Regions from separate parts of the Dickeya chrysanthemi NCPPB 402 genome, predicted to be linked through region 4. Evidence: predicted binding sites of a transcription regulator. Region 4 holds the regulator's gene; each other region holds the start of a gene.
The links. The regulator CRP, encoded in region 4, controls carbon source genes, mostly activating them, when cyclic AMP is high. The targets are predictions, from matches to a motif close to ATGTGANNNNNNTCACAT.
Positions count from the first base shown of each region.

Region 1: the regulator CRP is predicted to act here: its motif matches at 2,164-2,181, upstream of bhsA (multiple stress resistance protein BhsA).
Region 2: the regulator CRP is predicted to act here: its motif matches at 2,127-2,144, upstream of rbsD (D-ribose pyranase).
Region 3: the regulator CRP is predicted to act here: its motif matches at 1,527-1,544, upstream of yrbN (protein YrbN).

Region 1 is NZ_CM001974.1:125,773-129,987, reverse strand. It holds partial or broken gene DCH402_RS22580 (PDDEXK nuclease domain-containing protein) at 1-721, opposite strand, end outside; gene DCH402_RS22705 (Arm DNA-binding domain-containing protein) at 718-1,530, opposite strand; gene bhsA (multiple stress resistance protein BhsA) at 1,827-2,072, opposite strand; gene DCH402_RS00680 (acyl-homoserine-lactone synthase) at 2,904-3,542, shown strand; gene DCH402_RS00675 (helix-turn-helix transcriptional regulator) at 3,508-4,215, opposite strand, start outside.
Region 2 is NZ_CM001974.1:4,599,656-4,603,870, reverse strand. It holds gene qseC (quorum sensing histidine kinase QseC) at 1-432, opposite strand, end outside; gene qseB (quorum sensing response regulator transcription factor QseB) at 419-1,090, opposite strand; gene DCH402_RS20405 (YgiW/YdeI family stress tolerance OB fold protein) at 1,288-1,689, shown strand; gene rbsD (D-ribose pyranase) at 2,229-2,648, shown strand; gene rbsA (ribose ABC transporter ATP-binding protein RbsA) at 2,656-4,161, shown strand; gene rbsC (ribose ABC transporter permease) at 4,169-4,215, shown strand, end outside.
Region 3 is NZ_CM001974.1:3,927,694-3,931,908, forward strand. It holds gene DCH402_RS17305 (DEAD/DEAH family ATP-dependent RNA helicase) at 1-1,448, opposite strand, end outside; gene yrbN (protein YrbN) at 1,461-1,520, opposite strand; gene nlpI (lipoprotein NlpI) at 1,629-2,513, opposite strand; gene pnp (polyribonucleotide nucleotidyltransferase) at 2,641-4,215, opposite strand, start outside.
Region 4 is NZ_CM001974.1:350,242-354,456, reverse strand. It holds gene DCH402_RS22710 (hypothetical protein) at 67-240, shown strand; gene DCH402_RS01660 (YheU family protein) at 237-467, shown strand; gene DCH402_RS01655 (phosphoribulokinase) at 609-1,478, shown strand; gene DCH402_RS01650 (OsmC family protein) at 1,544-1,951, opposite strand; gene crp (cAMP-activated global transcriptional regulator CRP) at 2,328-2,960, shown strand; gene DCH402_RS01640 (3-keto-L-gulonate-6-phosphate decarboxylase UlaD) at 3,060-3,704, opposite strand; gene DCH402_RS01635 (L-ribulose-5-phosphate 4-epimerase) at 3,835-4,215, opposite strand, start outside.

The sequences.
Region 1 (4,215 bases), 220 kb from region 4:
CTCATGCTTGTCGAACCGGCGAAGGTAAAGCTCCATCTGCCCCTTGTAGGTACTCGCCGATCTTCAACTCCACCGCCACCAGCCGGCGCAGCTTGCGGTTGTAGAACAGCAGATCAAGGTGGAAATCCTCGTCGTCGATCTGGATGCGCTTTTGCCGGGTGAGGAAGGAAAAGCCCGCGCCCAGCTCCAACAGGAAAGATTCCATTTCACGGATGATCGCCGCCTCCAGGTCGCCTTCCTGCCAGGTATCCCGCAGCCCCGGGAAGTCGAGGATGTACGGGTCGCGCATGACCAGGGCCGGTGTCATGCGCTGCACATCGCGCAGAGTCGCCAACTCCTGCGCAATCGTTTCGTCCGGCTTCTTGGACAGTGCCTTGCGTTCGTACAGCATCGAGTCGATGCGTTCGCGCAGCATCCGCACGCTCCAGCGTTCGGCGCTGGCCATCTGCGCGTAGTAGTCCCGCTGGAGCGGGTCTTTCAGCGGGATCAGGGCGATGAAGTGCGTCCAGCTCAATTGTCGTATCAGTGATACGACAATCTGCTCGTCGGGGAAGGTGGTGGCGCACTGCACCATGCGGCGCAGGTTCTTGACCGCAAAACTGCTGCCGTATTCCTTCACCAACTGCGCCGCCAGCGTCAACACGACCTCCTCGCCGTAGTCCGCCCTCCGGCCCTCCAAGCGCGGTGCCGCCGAAAGCAGCCGATAGGCTTCCTCGCTCATGGGCTTGGACATGCTGCCGGTCTTGCTGTCGGGCCAAGATACGCGCCGGTTCTCGAAGTCCAGCCAAGGCCATTCGAGCGGGCAAATTTCTCCACGGCGACCGGAGAACTCGAATTGCAGGCGGATCGCCAGCGGGATGACGTAGTTCTCCAGTTCTTCGGCTTCGGTCTTTTCGATCTGCCGGAACAGCTTGCCCATGTCCTCGTCGCTGATGAGGTGGGTGGCCCTGCCGGGTACATCGGGACGTGGCGGCACGGATTGGTGCCGTCCGGGCGGTAGCCCCACACCTCGGCCAGATTGAACATCCGACGCATGACACTGAACGTCCGGTTCGCATCGGCCGGCTTGTGCGTCATCTTCTTCATCATCCCGGCCACGTCCGGGCGCTTCACGTCCTGAACCTTCATGCGACCGATAATCGGAACGATGTTGCGGTCGATGACGCTCTGGTCGCCTTCCTGCGTGCTGGGCTTGTTGCGCACCCTGGAGTAATCCGTCATGAACTTCGTGCACAACTCCTTGACCGTGGGCGCCTTGCGCGCCGCCGTCTTGTCCGCGCTGGGATCGCCGCCCCGGCGCACCTGGGCCAGCCATTCCTGTGCCAGCGAGCGGGCCTGTTCGACTGTCAGTTCCCCGTACTGGCCCAAAGCGGGCTTGCGGCGCTCGCCAGCGTTCGTGCGGTACTGAAGCATGAACACCTTGCGGCCCGATGGGGTAATCTTGCACAAGAAGCCGGGCACCAGGGTATCCGCCTGCGCCTGGGGTTGTGCCGCATCGACAGCGGACTTGGTGAGCTTGATCTTTGCCATGATGACTCCTCGGAAAGACCCGATCCCCAAGAGCCTCATAGGGGCCACCAGCAGGGAAGTCGGGTCAGGTTTCGGAAAGCACCGGCATATGTTGAAATATACTAAGTTATTGATAAATATGCTGCATAGAGTTTGGGCGTAGTCCAGCGAAGTCCGGTGCTGGAGTCATCCTGAAATAAAAAAACCGGGCCGAAGCCCGGTTAACAACAGCATAAAAAACAGACACAGGGAGGGTGATGATTGATGATGATTATTGAGGAAGGGGAAAAGTATGTTTCCCAACTTCACCAGTCACATTATTTATACAGAACAGCATTGCCGTGCAGTGTGTCGTTACCCTGAACAGCGGTTATCTGGAACGACTTGGCACCAGCGGCATCGGCTTTCGCAGCCAGTTTAGCCTGCAGGCTGTCGAGCGTGTTGGCACTGGCAGAGACACTCCCCATTTCCTGGCCCTGCGGGTATTGGATTTCAGTTGCAGCAAAAGCGCCGACAGACAGAGTGCTCAGTGCGATGGCAGTAAAGATAGCTTTCATATTCATGGTGGTTTCCTTTTTTACGTTTTCGTTGTTGATGGGCTCGTAAATGACAAGTCAATTATCACTATAGTAACTATATCGCATTTCACAAAAAGTGCGATCCATATCACATTCCTATGTCAGGAAGATGAAAACTATGTTTTTTCATCACGTTACCGACATCACTTTCTCGCATCCGAGCGGGACCGATGCTGAACAAGGTGTGTTAAAGCCGATAACGGCCACTGAAGAGAGCAACATGCTGAGGAGAGAGTGCGTCTTCCCTGATAGGTCAACACACCTTAAGACGCAAAGAGGCCAGAGAAACGCCACCGAGCTACACATACCTATGGCGAGATAACATGCATTTCTGACTACGATGACACATCACCTACCGTCAGAGGGATCCGCATGGAAGGGCAACTTTCTTTACTCTCATTCACGACTATCACGCGGTAGTAAGAGATGTTCACGAAACCTATTACCTTAATCCATATGTATCATCGCCTTCCTGCCGTGCATATCCGGGGTGGCGGCCATCACACTCTTTCTTCCCCTATCTCCGATAACACAATACGTGCGCATCACGCAGGAAGCATTCACACCATTACCAGAATAATAATGACTTTTGTGAATTACCGTTCAACGAGTCAGGCATACTTTATGCAATAAAAACAGATTACCTGGTCGCGGCTTAAGATAAAAAAGGAAATGAAATGTCAACGAACAAACCCCAAAGTTTCCTAAACGGATGAAAATAATCACGCTGGAAAAGTGAGTGGTAAAAACGTTACCATATATACCATCAGACAAACTTCCATGCCAAAAGACATAAAAGTGATAACAGGAGGACAAATGTTAGAAATATTTGATGTGAATTTTAGTTTAATGTCAAATAACAAGCTGGATGAGGTGTTTACATTACGAAAAGATACATTTAAGGACCGTCTGGACTGGGCTGTTAACTGTATTAACGGGATGGAGTTTGACGAGTATGATAATGAAAAGACAACCTATCTTTTAGGTATCAAAGAAGGAAAAGTTATTTGTAGCGTCAGATTTATCGAAATGCAATATCCCAACATGATTACCGGCACATTCTTCTCTTATTTCGATAATCTCAAAATCCCCGAAGGGAATTATATCGAATCCAGCCGCTTCTTCGTTGATCGTGACCGGGTAAGAAATTTGATTGGTACCCGTAACCCGGCGTGCCTGACGCTATTCCTTGCCATGATCAATTACGCCAGAAAGTGTCACTACGATGGGATACTCACCATTGTCAGCCACCCGATGCTAACCTTGTTAAAACGTTCAGGCTGGCGTATATCCATCATCCAGCAAGGGTTATCGGAAAAACAAGAGCGTATTTATCTGCTGCACCTGCCCACTGACGATGAAAGCCGGCATGCGCTGATTGAACGCATAACACAAATGACGAAAGCGGAATCCGAACAGCTTAAGACCTTGCCTTTACTGGTTCCACTGGCTTGATCAGATTCATTTCAACGCCAAGTCGAATCGCATGTTTGGCATTCAGCACACCCAGTTTTTTCACGACATTGCCGATATGAAATTTTACAGTACTGGTGGTAATACCAAGAATAAGCGCAATCTCATGATACGTTTTTCCCATACTTGCCCAGTAGAGAATTTCATTTTCTCTTTGTGAAAAAATATCGGCTTCCTGCGACTTACTATTGTGCCTGTTTCTGCTCATCTCCCGATGAAGGGAGGTGAGCTTTTCATGGGCCGAGATCAACAGCATTTGCAGCTTGTCTCTATTATTCTGAATAATCTCTTCCAGCTCGCTGCTGCGGTGTTCCTCAACCATGAAAGACAGCGTCGCCAAATTGTTACCCGGATCATGTAAGACAAACGTATAACCGTTAACAATGTCATATTCTTTGGAGAGGTTGAATATTCTGGAGAATTTCAGTTTTGAACTGATAACCAGGTCATCATCCCAGGAGAAGGGAGATATCTTATTAATCGCCGTCAGTATTACCGGGTCAATATGCTGATAGTTATTGCTGCGGTAAACATCAACCCACTCCGGCGGATAATTGGAAATGATCACGACATCCGTCGGTTTCTTCTTGTTCATGATCAAATAGGCGTACTTAAGATCGCCGTAACTTTTTAACTTCCTGTCAATAAAGTTTTG
Region 2 (4,215 bases), 420 kb from region 4:
GACTACCACATAGCGGTGATCTTTGGTGGCCAGCCATACCAGACGCCATGTATCGTCGTCGTCCCGCAAACGGGAATCAGTAAAACCATTCTGCTGATAGTCAAAGATAAAATTTCTGCCGTTCTCGCCATCATTTAAAATCATCTTGCCGTCACGGCTAAAAATAGCGAATGCCAGTGCGTCATCGTCGAATTCACCACGCTGATGGCGTGACAGTTTGGGATACGAGGGTAAAACCGGGGAGTTTTGCTGCCAGTTTTGTGGGTCGATAGCGGCCAGACGACTGGCAAATAGCATTTGTTGGGTATCAAACAACGCATTGATGTTATGGCGGGTTTGTATCCATGACAGTATCGCGGCAATTCCGCCGATGAGCAGCATCAGTAACGTAAAACCCAATAGTAACCGCAACCGCAGGTTAAGCTTCGGCATCAACCGCTCCCAGTGTGTACCCCACGCCATGTACCGTACGAATGAAATGGTTGCCGAGTTTTCGGCGCAGATGATGGATATGCACTTCTACCGCATTGCTCGATACCTCGTCATCCCAACTGTAGAGTTTTTCCTCTAACTGGTTGCGGGTAAGGATGTGGGTAGGGTTCATCAGAAACAGTTCCAGCAATGCCAGTTCGCGTGATTTTAGTGCCAGTGATACGCCGTTGTGGGTGACCTGGCGTGACCCCAGATCCAGTGTGACGGCGCCGTGCCTGAGCACGGGCTGCAATTGACCATAACGTCTGCGGATTAGCGCCTGCAAACGGGCGGCGACCTCCGCCAGCTCGAAAGGTTTGCAAAGGTAATCGTCGGCGCCTTGCTGCAACCCTTGGACGCGTTGTTCAAGGGCATCGCGCGCGGTCACTACAAGTACGGGAACGTCGTACCCGTGTTGGCGCCATTGTCGTAAAATATCCAGCCCGTCGATTTCGGGCAGGCTGAGATCCAGCAACACCGCGTCATAAGGTGCGCTGGTGAGCGCATTCATGCCTTCCCGGCCTTGGGTAAACCAGTCGACGTTAAACCCGAGTTTGATTAGCCCGGCTTTGATACCGTCGCCAATCAGACGGTCATCCTCGATTACCAATATACGCATCGTCCCTCCTGCCTTTTCTGGGTGTTTATACGTTTTTCCGCCATTGATGAACAGGACGACCGCGCCATGGCGCGAGACGGCCCGCAATCCGGAGAAATAACGCCGAAACGCCGCGGGTTTTAAGATCCTGTTAAGAACTTTTTGGTCTAGTAGCTAGCAGTAGCCACATCCGGCTTAATCCATCAGGAGATCATTTCATGAAGAAACGCGTGGTACTGGTTGTTGTTGCGGCATTGTTTTCCGCCTCGTTATCTGCCGCTCAGAATGGGGGATTTCTCGGTCCGAATACCTCGGGTTCGGCCACTCCTCAGAGCGGCGGTTTTTACGGTCCGGACGCTAGCCTGACGACGGTGGCGCAAGCTAAAGAAATGCGCGACGACAGTTGGGTCCGATTGCAGGGCAATATTACCCAGCGGGTGGGTAGCAATGACTATCAGTTTCATGACGCCACCGGCACGCTGGTGGTGGAGATCGATGATAAGCGATGGGAAGGTCAAACGATTACTCCGGAAGACTTGGTGGAACTGAAAGGTGAGCTGGACAAAGAATTTGGTTCGGTTCAACTGGATGTGAAACAGATACGGAAGATTCAGAAATAATCCCATGCTATCGGGCGGGTCTTAACCCGCTTTTTGCGCACTGCCAGGCATTTTTAGTGTTTTTATACCCGTATTACTCCACGTTGCCGGTTATGACTCGGCCCATCTTTGGGACTCGCCCTTTTAGCGCCGCAGCGAACTGCGTTCAACTCTGGCTCCCGGCTGCGTTGTCGCTCATCCGAATCACTGACCTGAGTAAACTCCAGAGGATGAAATGAGAGGCATCCTGTCTCTCACCGAAGGCCAGCCGTTGGCGGGGCAAATTCGTTCCCAACGAATTTGTCACTCGGTCGCCGTGTTACAAGGCTCTTAATGGGCCTTGTCCTGGCGGGCCAACGCGTTGCGTTGTTCAACACGCAATGGGTGTTGTCCTGTAACTCGAGTGATTGAGGGGGATAATCACTTAACATCTTCCTTATTATTACGCCAACGAAACGTTTCGATAACGATCACATTTTCATAAGATAATCGTTGCCTTCTACTGTTCTTTTTCTACACTTACTGCACAAGCGAAACGTTTCGCTCTCAGGGTAAATACAATGAAAAAAGGCGTGTTACTTAATTCCGATATCTCGTCGGTGATTTCCCAACTGGGACATACCGACCAGGTTGTGATTGCCGATGCCGGTTTGCCGATTCCGGAAACCACAAGCCGTATTGATTTGGCTTTGACCCATAACGTTCCTGGCTTTTTACAGGTGTTGGATGTGGTGACGGCGGAGATGCAGGTTGAAGCTGCAATCCTGGCTCAGGAAATCGTCGAGAAAAATACGCTGCTCCATGACGCATTACTAAAGCAGTTAGCACAACTTGAACAACACCAGGGAAATACCATTTCACTGCATTACGTCAGCCACGAAGAGTTTAAAAAACAAACTGGCCAAAGCCGAGCCATTATTCGTACCGGGGAATGTTCTCCCTATGCGAATGTGATTCTTTGTGCTGGCGTCACCTTCTGAGGTAGCGATGCAACCTTTACTGCAATTGCAAGGCATCACCAAAACTTTTCCCGGCGTTAAAGCGTTGTCTGGCGCAGCATTAAATGTTTATCCAGGCAAAGTGATGGCGCTGGTGGGAGAAAACGGTGCCGGCAAATCCACCATGATGAAAGTGCTGACGGGCATTTACCGTCGGGATGCTGGCAGTATCCAGTTTCTGGGGAGTGATGTTGATTTCAGCGGCCCTAAAGCCTCTCAGGAAGCTGGGATCGGCATTATTCATCAGGAACTGAACCTGATTCCTCAACTGACTATTGCGGAAAATATTTTCCTTGGACGTGAATTTACCAACCGTCTGGGGCGTATTGACTGGAAACGAATGTATATCGAGGCGGATAAACTGCTTAAGCGGTTGAATCTGCGTTATGACAGCCGTCGTCTGGTCGGGGAATTGTCGATTGGCGATCAGCAAATGGTTGAAATCGCCAAAGTGCTGAGCTTTGAGTCTCGGGTCATCATCATGGATGAACCCACCGACGCATTGACGGATACCGAAACCGCATCGCTGTTTAGCGTTATCCGGGAATTGCAGTCTCAAGGCTGCGGCATTGTCTATATTTCTCACCGATTGAAAGAAATTTTTGAAATTTGCGACGATGTGACCGTGTTCCGTGACGGCCAGTTTATTGGCGAGCGCTCGGTGAGCGAATTACAGGAAGACTCACTGATTGAAATGATGGTGGGACGTAAGCTGGAAGATCAGTATCCCCGTCTCGATCAGGCACCCGGCGATGTGCGTTTGCAGGTTAGCGAATTGTCCGGCCCAGGGGTGGAAAACGTGAGCTTCACCCTGCGTAAAGGTGAAATTCTCGGGGTGGCCGGATTAATGGGCGCCGGTCGCACCGAATTGATGAAAGTGCTGTATGGCGCGTTGCCGCATACTCACGGCAAAGTCTCTCTGGACGGTAATGACGTGGTAGCCCGCAGCCCGCAGGACGGACTCGCCAACGGCATCGTCTATATTTCCGAAGACCGTAAACGAGACGGGCTGGTGCTCGGCATGTCGGTGAAGGAAAACATGTCCCTGACGGCGTTGCGTTATTTCAGTAACGCGGCGGGGTCGTTGCGGCACGGCGATGAACAACAGGCGGTGGGCGATTTCATCCGTATGTTCAATATTCGCACGCCGTCCATGTCTCAGCCGATTGGGCTGTTGTCTGGCGGTAATCAGCAAAAAGTGGCGATTGCCCGCGGGCTGATGACGCGTCCCAAGGTATTGATTCTGGATGAGCCGACCCGCGGTGTGGATGTCGGCGCCAAAAAAGAAATCTATCAATTAATCAACCAGTTCAAGCAGGAAGGATTAAGCATCATTCTGGTGTCGTCGGAAATGCCCGAAGTACTAGGGATGAGCGATCGCATCATCGTGATGCACGAAGGGCGTCTGAGCGGCGAGTTCCCGATTGAACAGGCGACACAGGAAACGCTGATGGCCGCGGCCGTTGGTAAGCAATACGGCGTAAAGCAGGAGTAAATCAGACATGAGTTCTCAAACTATCACAGCCAAGCGCTGGCTCAGCAAAGAGTG
Region 3 (4,215 bases), 1.1 Mb from region 4:
TCGCGGCGCTCACGACGAGCCGGACGCTCATCACCACCGCGCGGGCCACGATCGTTGCGCTCGCCACGGCGTTCGAAACGATCATCACGCTCGCGGAACTCACGACGCGGACGGCGCTCAACCACCGGATCCGGCGGCAGAATCAGCGGACGCTCGCCCTGTGCCATTTTCAGCAGTGCGGCAGCCAGCGTTTCGATGTCCAGCTCTTCCTGCGGCTGCAGTTTACTGAGCAGCGCACGGTACATATCCAGATCACTGCTTTCCAGTTGCTGCTGTACTTTAGCGGCAAACTTCGCCAGACGACGCTGACCCAGCAGTTCGGCGTTCGGCAAATCGACTTCCGGGATCGTCAGCTTCATGGTGCGTTCGATATTACGCAGCAGGCGGCGCTCACGGTTTTCCACGAACAACAGCGCACGGCCAGCGCGACCGGCACGACCGGTACGGCCGATGCGGTGAACGTAAGACTCGGAGTCCATCGGGATATCGTAGTTCACCACCAGACTGATGCGTTCAACATCCAGACCACGTGCGGCCACGTCGGTCGCAATCAGGATATCCAGACGACCGTCTTTCAGACGTTCCAGCGTTTGCTCACGCAGCGCCTGGTTCATGTCGCCGTTCAGCGCGGCGCTGTTATAACCGCTGCGCTCCAGCGCTTCGGCCACTTCCAGCGTAGCGTTTTTGGTACGCACGAAGATGATCGCAGCATCAAAATCTTCCGCTTCCAAGAAACGGATCAGCGCTTCGTTTTTACGCATGCCGTATACCGTCCAGTAGCTCTGGCTGATATCCGGACGCGTGGTCACGCTGGATTGAATACGCACTTCCTGCGGATCGTTCATGAAACGACGGGTAATGCGACGGATCGCCTCCGGCATGGTGGCGGAGAACAGCGCCGTCTGATGCTCAGCCGGGATCTGCGCCATGATGTTTTCCACATCTTCAATAAAGCCCATGCGCAGCATTTCGTCGGCTTCGTCCAGCACCAGACCACTCAGGTTAGACAGGTCCAGCGTACCGCGTTTCAGGTGATCCAGCAGACGTCCCGGCGTACCGACGACAACCTGCGGCCCCTGACGCAGCGCGCGCAACTGCACGTCATAACGCTGGCCGCCATACAGTGCGACCACATTGACGCCCTGCATGTGTTTGGAAAATTCGTTACAGGCTTCTGCAACCTGCACCGCCAGCTCACGGGTCGGTGCCAGCACCAGCAACTGCGGTGCCTTCAGGTCAGCCTTGATATTGTTCAGCAGCGGCAGGGAAAACGCCGCGGTCTTGCCGCTCCCGGTCTGCGCCATACCCAGTACGTCGCGCCCGTTGAGCAGATGAGGAATACATTCCGCCTGAATCGGGGACGGTTTTTCATACCCCATCTCAGACAGTGCATTCAGAATAGGAGCGGACAGCCCCAAGCTAGCAAAAGAGGTTTCAAACTCTGCCATGTAAACTTAGCCTCACTTCAAAATGGCGGCCAGTCTACATAACTTGTCGAGAAAATACTCAATCATTTTCATTGAAAAGTGTGAACCGGCTCAAATTGGATTAAAAAGCGAACAAAAAAGCCTCGCCCGTTAAGGCGATGAAGAAATCATCATGATCTCTGGCTGAAAGGTGTTCGTCAGCTATTGCTGGTCCGATCCTGATAGGTCGTCTTGCTCTTGGCCTAACTGCGCCAATTCCAACAATGCATAGCGGTGCTCAACAAAATTGTGAACATTGTTAGCAACCGTCAGCTTGAACAACGCCTCGGCGGTGTTCTTGTCCCCCAGACTTAGGTAGTGCTTACCTAAATAGAAGTCAGTTTCACTGAGATGCTCGGCGAGCGAAGTGTTATCCTTAGCTTCTTCCTGGATGCGCTGCATCAACGCTTTTTCGTTGATGTTGCCCAAGTAGAATTCGACAATCGTCCATCCCCACACACCTTTCTTTGCCCCCTCGTAGCGTTCTTTCAACGCCAGTTTGGCCTTCTCGGGATTGATTTCTCTCTCCACCAGATAAAGCCACAGGGAACGGAAAGGATCATTAGGATCGTCGCGATAAAACGCTAGCAGATCATCCTGCGCCAACAGGTAGCGACCGCCGTAGTACAAAGCGATGCCCCGATTCAAACGCGCATAATTGTAAGTTGGATCAAGCTCTAATACAGAATCAAACGCTTCATAGGCAGCATCAAAATTGCCTGCCTGCGTCAAGTAAATGCCGAGATAGTTAAAAACTTCCGGCATATCGGGGCGGATAGAAAGCGCTTGTGAAAAATCATTTCGCGCCAACGCCCGTAACCCGAGGCTATCATACAGCACTCCGCGCTCATATAACAGCTGTGCTCGTTCATCGGGAGTAATTGCCCGGCTCGCCAGGATTTGCTCCATGCGCGCCAGAATGACTTCCTGCTGCAGCGTAGGCTGCAACGGAACCGCCAGCAATGCATCTTTGCGCCAATCCGTGTTGCTGCATCCTGCCAGCATAATTGCTGTCGCAACATAACACCAGCGCAAGAAAGGCTTCATTTCCCACTCCCGAAGACAAACATTGGATGAACATCCTGTCCCCGACTGCTCAGCATAAGGATATCCGTTCCTTATAATACACGCAGCTCCTTCACACTGTAAGGAGCTGCCAATTGATTATCCGTTATTATTCTGCCTCGGAAACCGGAGCAGCTTCCTGAGGTTGAGCGGTTGCTTCTTTTATGCTCAAACGGACACGACCCTGACGATCCACTTCCAGCACCTTAACCGGCACTTCCTGGCCCATCTGCAGGTAGTCGGTCACTTTCTCGACACGCTTGTCGGCGATCTGAGAAATATGAACCAGACCTTCTTTGCCGCCGCCGATGGCAACAAAAGCGCCAAAGTCAACGATACGGGTCACTTTACCCTGATAGATACGACCCACTTCGATTTCAGCCGTGATCTCTTCGATACGGCGAATCGCGTGTTTGGCTTTTTCACCATCGGTCGAGGCAATCTTCACAGTACCGTCGTCTTCGATCTCAATAGTCGTACCGGTTTCTTCGGTCAGCGCACGGATAACAGAACCGCCTTTACCGATCACATCTTTGATCTTGTCGGTGCTGATCTTGATGGTGTGAATACGCGGTGCGAATTCGGAGATATCGCCACGCGGCGTGCTGATAGCCTGTTCCATCACGCCCAGAATGTGCAAACGCGCACCCTTGGCCTGGTTCAGCGCCACCTGCATGATTTCGCGGGTGATACCTTCGATTTTGATGTCCATCTGCAACGCGGTCACGCCTTCACGGCTACCGGCTACTTTGAAGTCCATATCGCCCAGGTGGTCTTCGTCACCCAGAATATCCGACAGCACAACGTAGTTGTCGCCTTCCTTCACCAGACCCATCGCGATACCGGCAACGGCGGCTTTGATCGGCACGCCGGCATCCATCAGCGCCAGAGAAGCACCACATACGGACGCCATGGAAGAAGAACCGTTGGATTCGGTAATTTCAGACACAACACGTACGGTGTACGGGAAGGCTTCCGGTTTCGGCATAACAGCCAGCACGCCACGTTTAGCCAGACGACCGTGACCGATTTCGCGGCGTTTCGGCGACCCAACCATACCGGTTTCACCCACGGAGTACGGAGGGAAGTTGTAGTGCAGCAGGAAGCGATCGGTACGCTCGCCAGTCAACTCATCGATGGTCTGTGCATCACGCTCAGTGCCCAGCGTCGCAGTCACCAGCGCCTGAGTTTCACCACGGGTGAACAGTGCGGAACCGTGAGTACGCGGCAGCACGCCGGTACGAACGTCCAGACCACGGATCATGTCTTTTTCACGGCCGTCGATACGCGGTTCGCCACGCAGCACACGGCTACGTACCACGTTCTTCTCGATGCTGCCGAGAATATCGCGCAGTTCGTTCTCGTCCAGCGTTTCATCTTCTGCCAACAGAGCCGCAACCACATCGGATTTGATGGTATCAACCTGTGCGTAGCGTTCTTGTTTTTCAGTGATGCGATAGGCATCGCCCAAACGAGCTTCAGACAGCGCCTGCACACGGTTGTGCAGTTCGACGTTCACTTCCGGTGCCTGCCAGTTCCACTTCGGTTTGCCGGCTTCTGCCGTCAGCGACTTGATGTTTTCGATAACAATCTGTTGCTGATCATGACCGAATACCACCGCACCCAGCATCTGATCTTCACTCAGCAGATCCGCTTCGGATTCCACCATCAGCACAGCGCCTTC
Region 4 (4,215 bases):
TGCAGACAAGTATTTCGCCATGCGGCAACAGGTATCGCGGCCTCTTTTCATCGTGGCGCTCTTTTTATGAATCATTCTTCTTATCGTAATACGTGTTTTCAGCCCCTGCCGGACGGGGATTTTATCGATCTCGCTTGGAGTGAAGCGCCGGTGCAGGCGGCACATGGCACCAGCCTGAGTTGTGGCTGGAACAGCGGATCCCCAAGCTGGTTCACCCCTTATCTGGAGCAGAACGCATGATCATTCCCTGGCAAGAACTGGCACCGGAAACACTGCAAAATCTGATTGAATCGTTCGTCCTGCGCGAAGGCACCGACTACGGCGAGCAGGAGCGCACGCTCGACGAAAAAGTCGCGGACGTACGCCAACAATTGGCACACGGCGAGGTCGTGCTGGTATGGTCGGAACTGCATGAAACCGTCAATATCATGCCCCGCCGCCAGCTCAGCAGCGGTGAGCGGTATTAGCCCTGAATCAATCGGTTAAAAACGTAAATTGGCGTGTCACCGCGGTATAAACATGCTAACAATGCTCAGATATCTCTGACCGGGGTTGCCCCTATTTACCGGATTACCGGAGATTGCCCCATTCACCGGAGGTTACACACCATGTCGCACCAGCATCCGATTATCGCGGTCACCGGCTCCAGCGGCGCGGGGACTACCACCACCAGCCTGGCGTTTCGCAAAATTTTCCAGCAACTGAATCTGCGCGCCGCACTGGTGGATGGCGACAGCTATCACCGCTATACCCGGCCGGAAATGGACATGGCGATCCGCAAGGCGCGGGATCTGGGGCGCCACATCAGCTATTTCGGGCCGGAAGCGAACGATTTCAGCCAACTGGAACACACGTTTATTGAATACGGCCGCAGCGGCACCGGCCAGACCCGCAAATACCTGCACACCTACGACGAAGCCATTCCCTACAATCAAGTGCCGGGCACCTTCACGCCCTGGGAACCGATGCCGGAACCGACCGACCTGCTGTTCTACGAAGGGTTGCACGGCGGCGTGGTCACCGACCAGCATGATGTGGCGCAGCATGTCGACCTGCTGGTGGGCGTGGTGCCGATCGTCAACCTGGAGTGGATCCAAAAACTGGTGCGCGATATCAACGAGCGCGGTCACTCCCGCGAGGCGGTGATGGATTCCGTCGTGCGCTCAATGGAAGATTACATCACCTACATCACGCCGCAGTTTTCCCGTACCCACATCAACTTCCAGCGCGTGCCGACGGTAGACACCTCTAATCCGTTCGCCGCCAAAGCCATTCCCTCGATGGACGAAAGTTTCGTGGTGATCCACTTTCAGGGTCTGGACCATATTGATTACCCTTACCTGCTGGCGATGTTGCAAGGCTCATTCATTTCCCACATCAATACGCTGGTGGTGCCGGGCGGCAAAATGGGGCTGGCGATGGAGTTAATCATGATGCCGCTGGTGCAGCGGTTGATCGAAGGCAATAAAATTGATTAATAGCCGACGGTAGCGGCTTTGCAGGATGCGGCGGCAACAGGAGCAAACCGCCGTAGTCAGACGCATTAGTCCAGCGCGATCACTTCATGGCTGTGGGTCACGTTAACCGCTTTTTCCAGCATCAGCGCCACCGAGCAGTACTTTTCCGCCGACAGCGATACCGCGCGCTCCACGGCTTTATCGCTCAACCCTTTGCCGGTCACAATAAAATGCAGGTTAATGGCGGTGAACAGGCGCGGCGCCTCTTCACGGCGTTCCGACGTCAGGCGAACCTCGCAATCCACCACATCGTGACGGCCTTTTTGCAGAATAGACACCACATCGATGGCGCTGCATCCGCCTGCTGCCATCAGCACCATTTCCATCGGGCTGGGCGCTTTGTCGCCGGCGTTGCCGTCCATCAGCAGTTGATGCCCGGACGCGGATTCACCCAGAAACGTCAACCCTTCAACCCATTTCACCCGAGCCTGCATAAATTTGTCCTCAATCAATTATTTTTGAAATTTTGCACCGCTTATGTACAAAAAAGCCTGATAATCAGAGCTTAATCATGCTGAAGCGAGACAACACGAGACACTACACTCAACCTGTGTTACAAACAAAAGCGTAACCGCGTGTGTTGAGTCTTCGTCAGGCCCGCCACCGGCTTACTGGCGTCATCCGATATGCGCTGAATGATTCAGACCAACGCATCCGCAATCTGAATATGACGTGTATAGACAGCCTCAGTATATTCCCTGACGTCATTCCGCCAGAACGGAATTGAATTATAACTATGTTATCACGCCGTACAGGGAACTCTGAGCCCTGTGATTTGCGCAGTGAATTACAAACAGAGGATAACAGCGAATGGTTCTCGGCAAACCGCAAACAGACCCGACTCTCGAATGGTTCCTTTCTCATTGCCACATTCACAAGTACCCATCGAAGAGCACCCTTATTCATCAGGGTGAAAAAGCAGAGACGCTTTACTACATCGTGAAAGGCTCGGTTGCCGTGCTAATCAAGGATGAAGAAGGCAAGGAAATGATTCTGTCTTATCTGAATCAGGGCGATTTTATTGGCGAACTTGGCTTATTTGAAGATGGGCAGGAACGCAGTGCGTGGGTGCGGGCGAAAACCGCCTGTGAAGTCGCTGAGATTTCCTATAAGAAATTCCGCCAGCTAATTCAAGTCAACCCGGATATTCTGATGCGGTTGTCATCGCAGATGGCGCGTCGCCTGCAAGTTACATCGCAGAAAGTCGGTAATCTGGCGTTCCTCGACGTAACCGGTCGTATCGCGCAGACCTTGCTGAACCTGGCTAAACAGCCGGATGCCATGACGCACCCGGACGGTATGCAAATCAAGATCACTCGTCAGGAAATCGGCCAGATCGTCGGCTGTTCCCGCGAAACCGTCGGCCGTATCCTGAAGATGCTGGAAGATCAAAACCTGATCTCCGCCCACGGTAAAACCATCGTGGTGTACGGTACGCGCTGATCCCCATCCCTCATCCGACAGGGCGGCCATCTGGCCGCCCTCCTTGTTTCAGACCGTTGTACCATCCTAACGCACCTGTCTGGCATCCACGTTCGCGTCTTACCAGTACTTGTTGATCTCGGTACGCAACGCCTCTGCGGTGGCTTTGCCGCTCTCAGACGCGAGGGCGCGACCGGCGATAAACGCCTTGGCGCTGATGCCGTCAAACAGGTGGATATCCTCCGGCACGATGCCGCCGGTAATCGACAGCTCAAGCCCCAGCTCAGACAGCGCACGCATTCTGCCAAGATCGGCGGAAGTCCAATTGACGCCGGCCAGCTCCGCATCGCGGGAACGGTGGTAAATGGCCTGGGTAATCCCCATCGCAACCCACTGTCTGGCGTCATCCAGATTCCAGTTGCCGTACAGTTCAATCTGGATCTCCCCGCCGAATTCATCAGCCACTTTCTTACAGGCGGCGATAGTGGCCACGTGCGCGGCGGCGGACACCGTGATCCAGTTAGCACCGGCGGAAAACGCCATGCGCGCCAAAATTGCGCCGCCGTCGGTGGTTTTCATGTCGCAAACGATAATGTGGTTCGGATGACGCTCACGCAGGGTACGCACCGCCGCCATCCCTTCGGCAAAAGCCAGAATCGTCCCGACTTCGATAATATCGACAAAGCCGCCGACACGTTCGGCAATCTCTACAGCGGTACTCAAATCCGTCGAATCAAGGGCAATTTGCAGCATAGGTTTGGTCATAATGCGATTTCCTTTCCAATCGTGAAAATATCGGGATCTCTGACTTGAGGGCGAGCGCAGCCCGTGGCCGATTGCCACTGTTTATTTCAAGCCGTTATTGCAATGACATCATGTTACGTGTGCGGGCTATTCAGCGCTGGCCGTAATAGGCATTGGCACCGTGTTTCCTGAAATAGTGTTTATCAGAAAGCGCCTGATCAATATGAATGTCCGCATTAAGCAGCCGGGTCGAAAACGCCATGGCGGCGACTTCTTCAAGCACCAGTGCATTATGCACCGCATCCAGCGCATTTTTCCCCCAACAGAACGGCGCATGGCCGGTAATCACCGCGCCGGGCACCGCCAGCGGGTCAAGACCGCGGCGCTGAAATTCTTCCACGATCACCAGGCCGGTATTTTTTTCATAATCATCGGCTATCTCGCCCTCGCTCAACGGGCGGGTACAGGGAATATCACCGTAGAAATAATCGGCATGGGTGGTGCCGAGCGCCGGAATATCCCGACCGGCCTG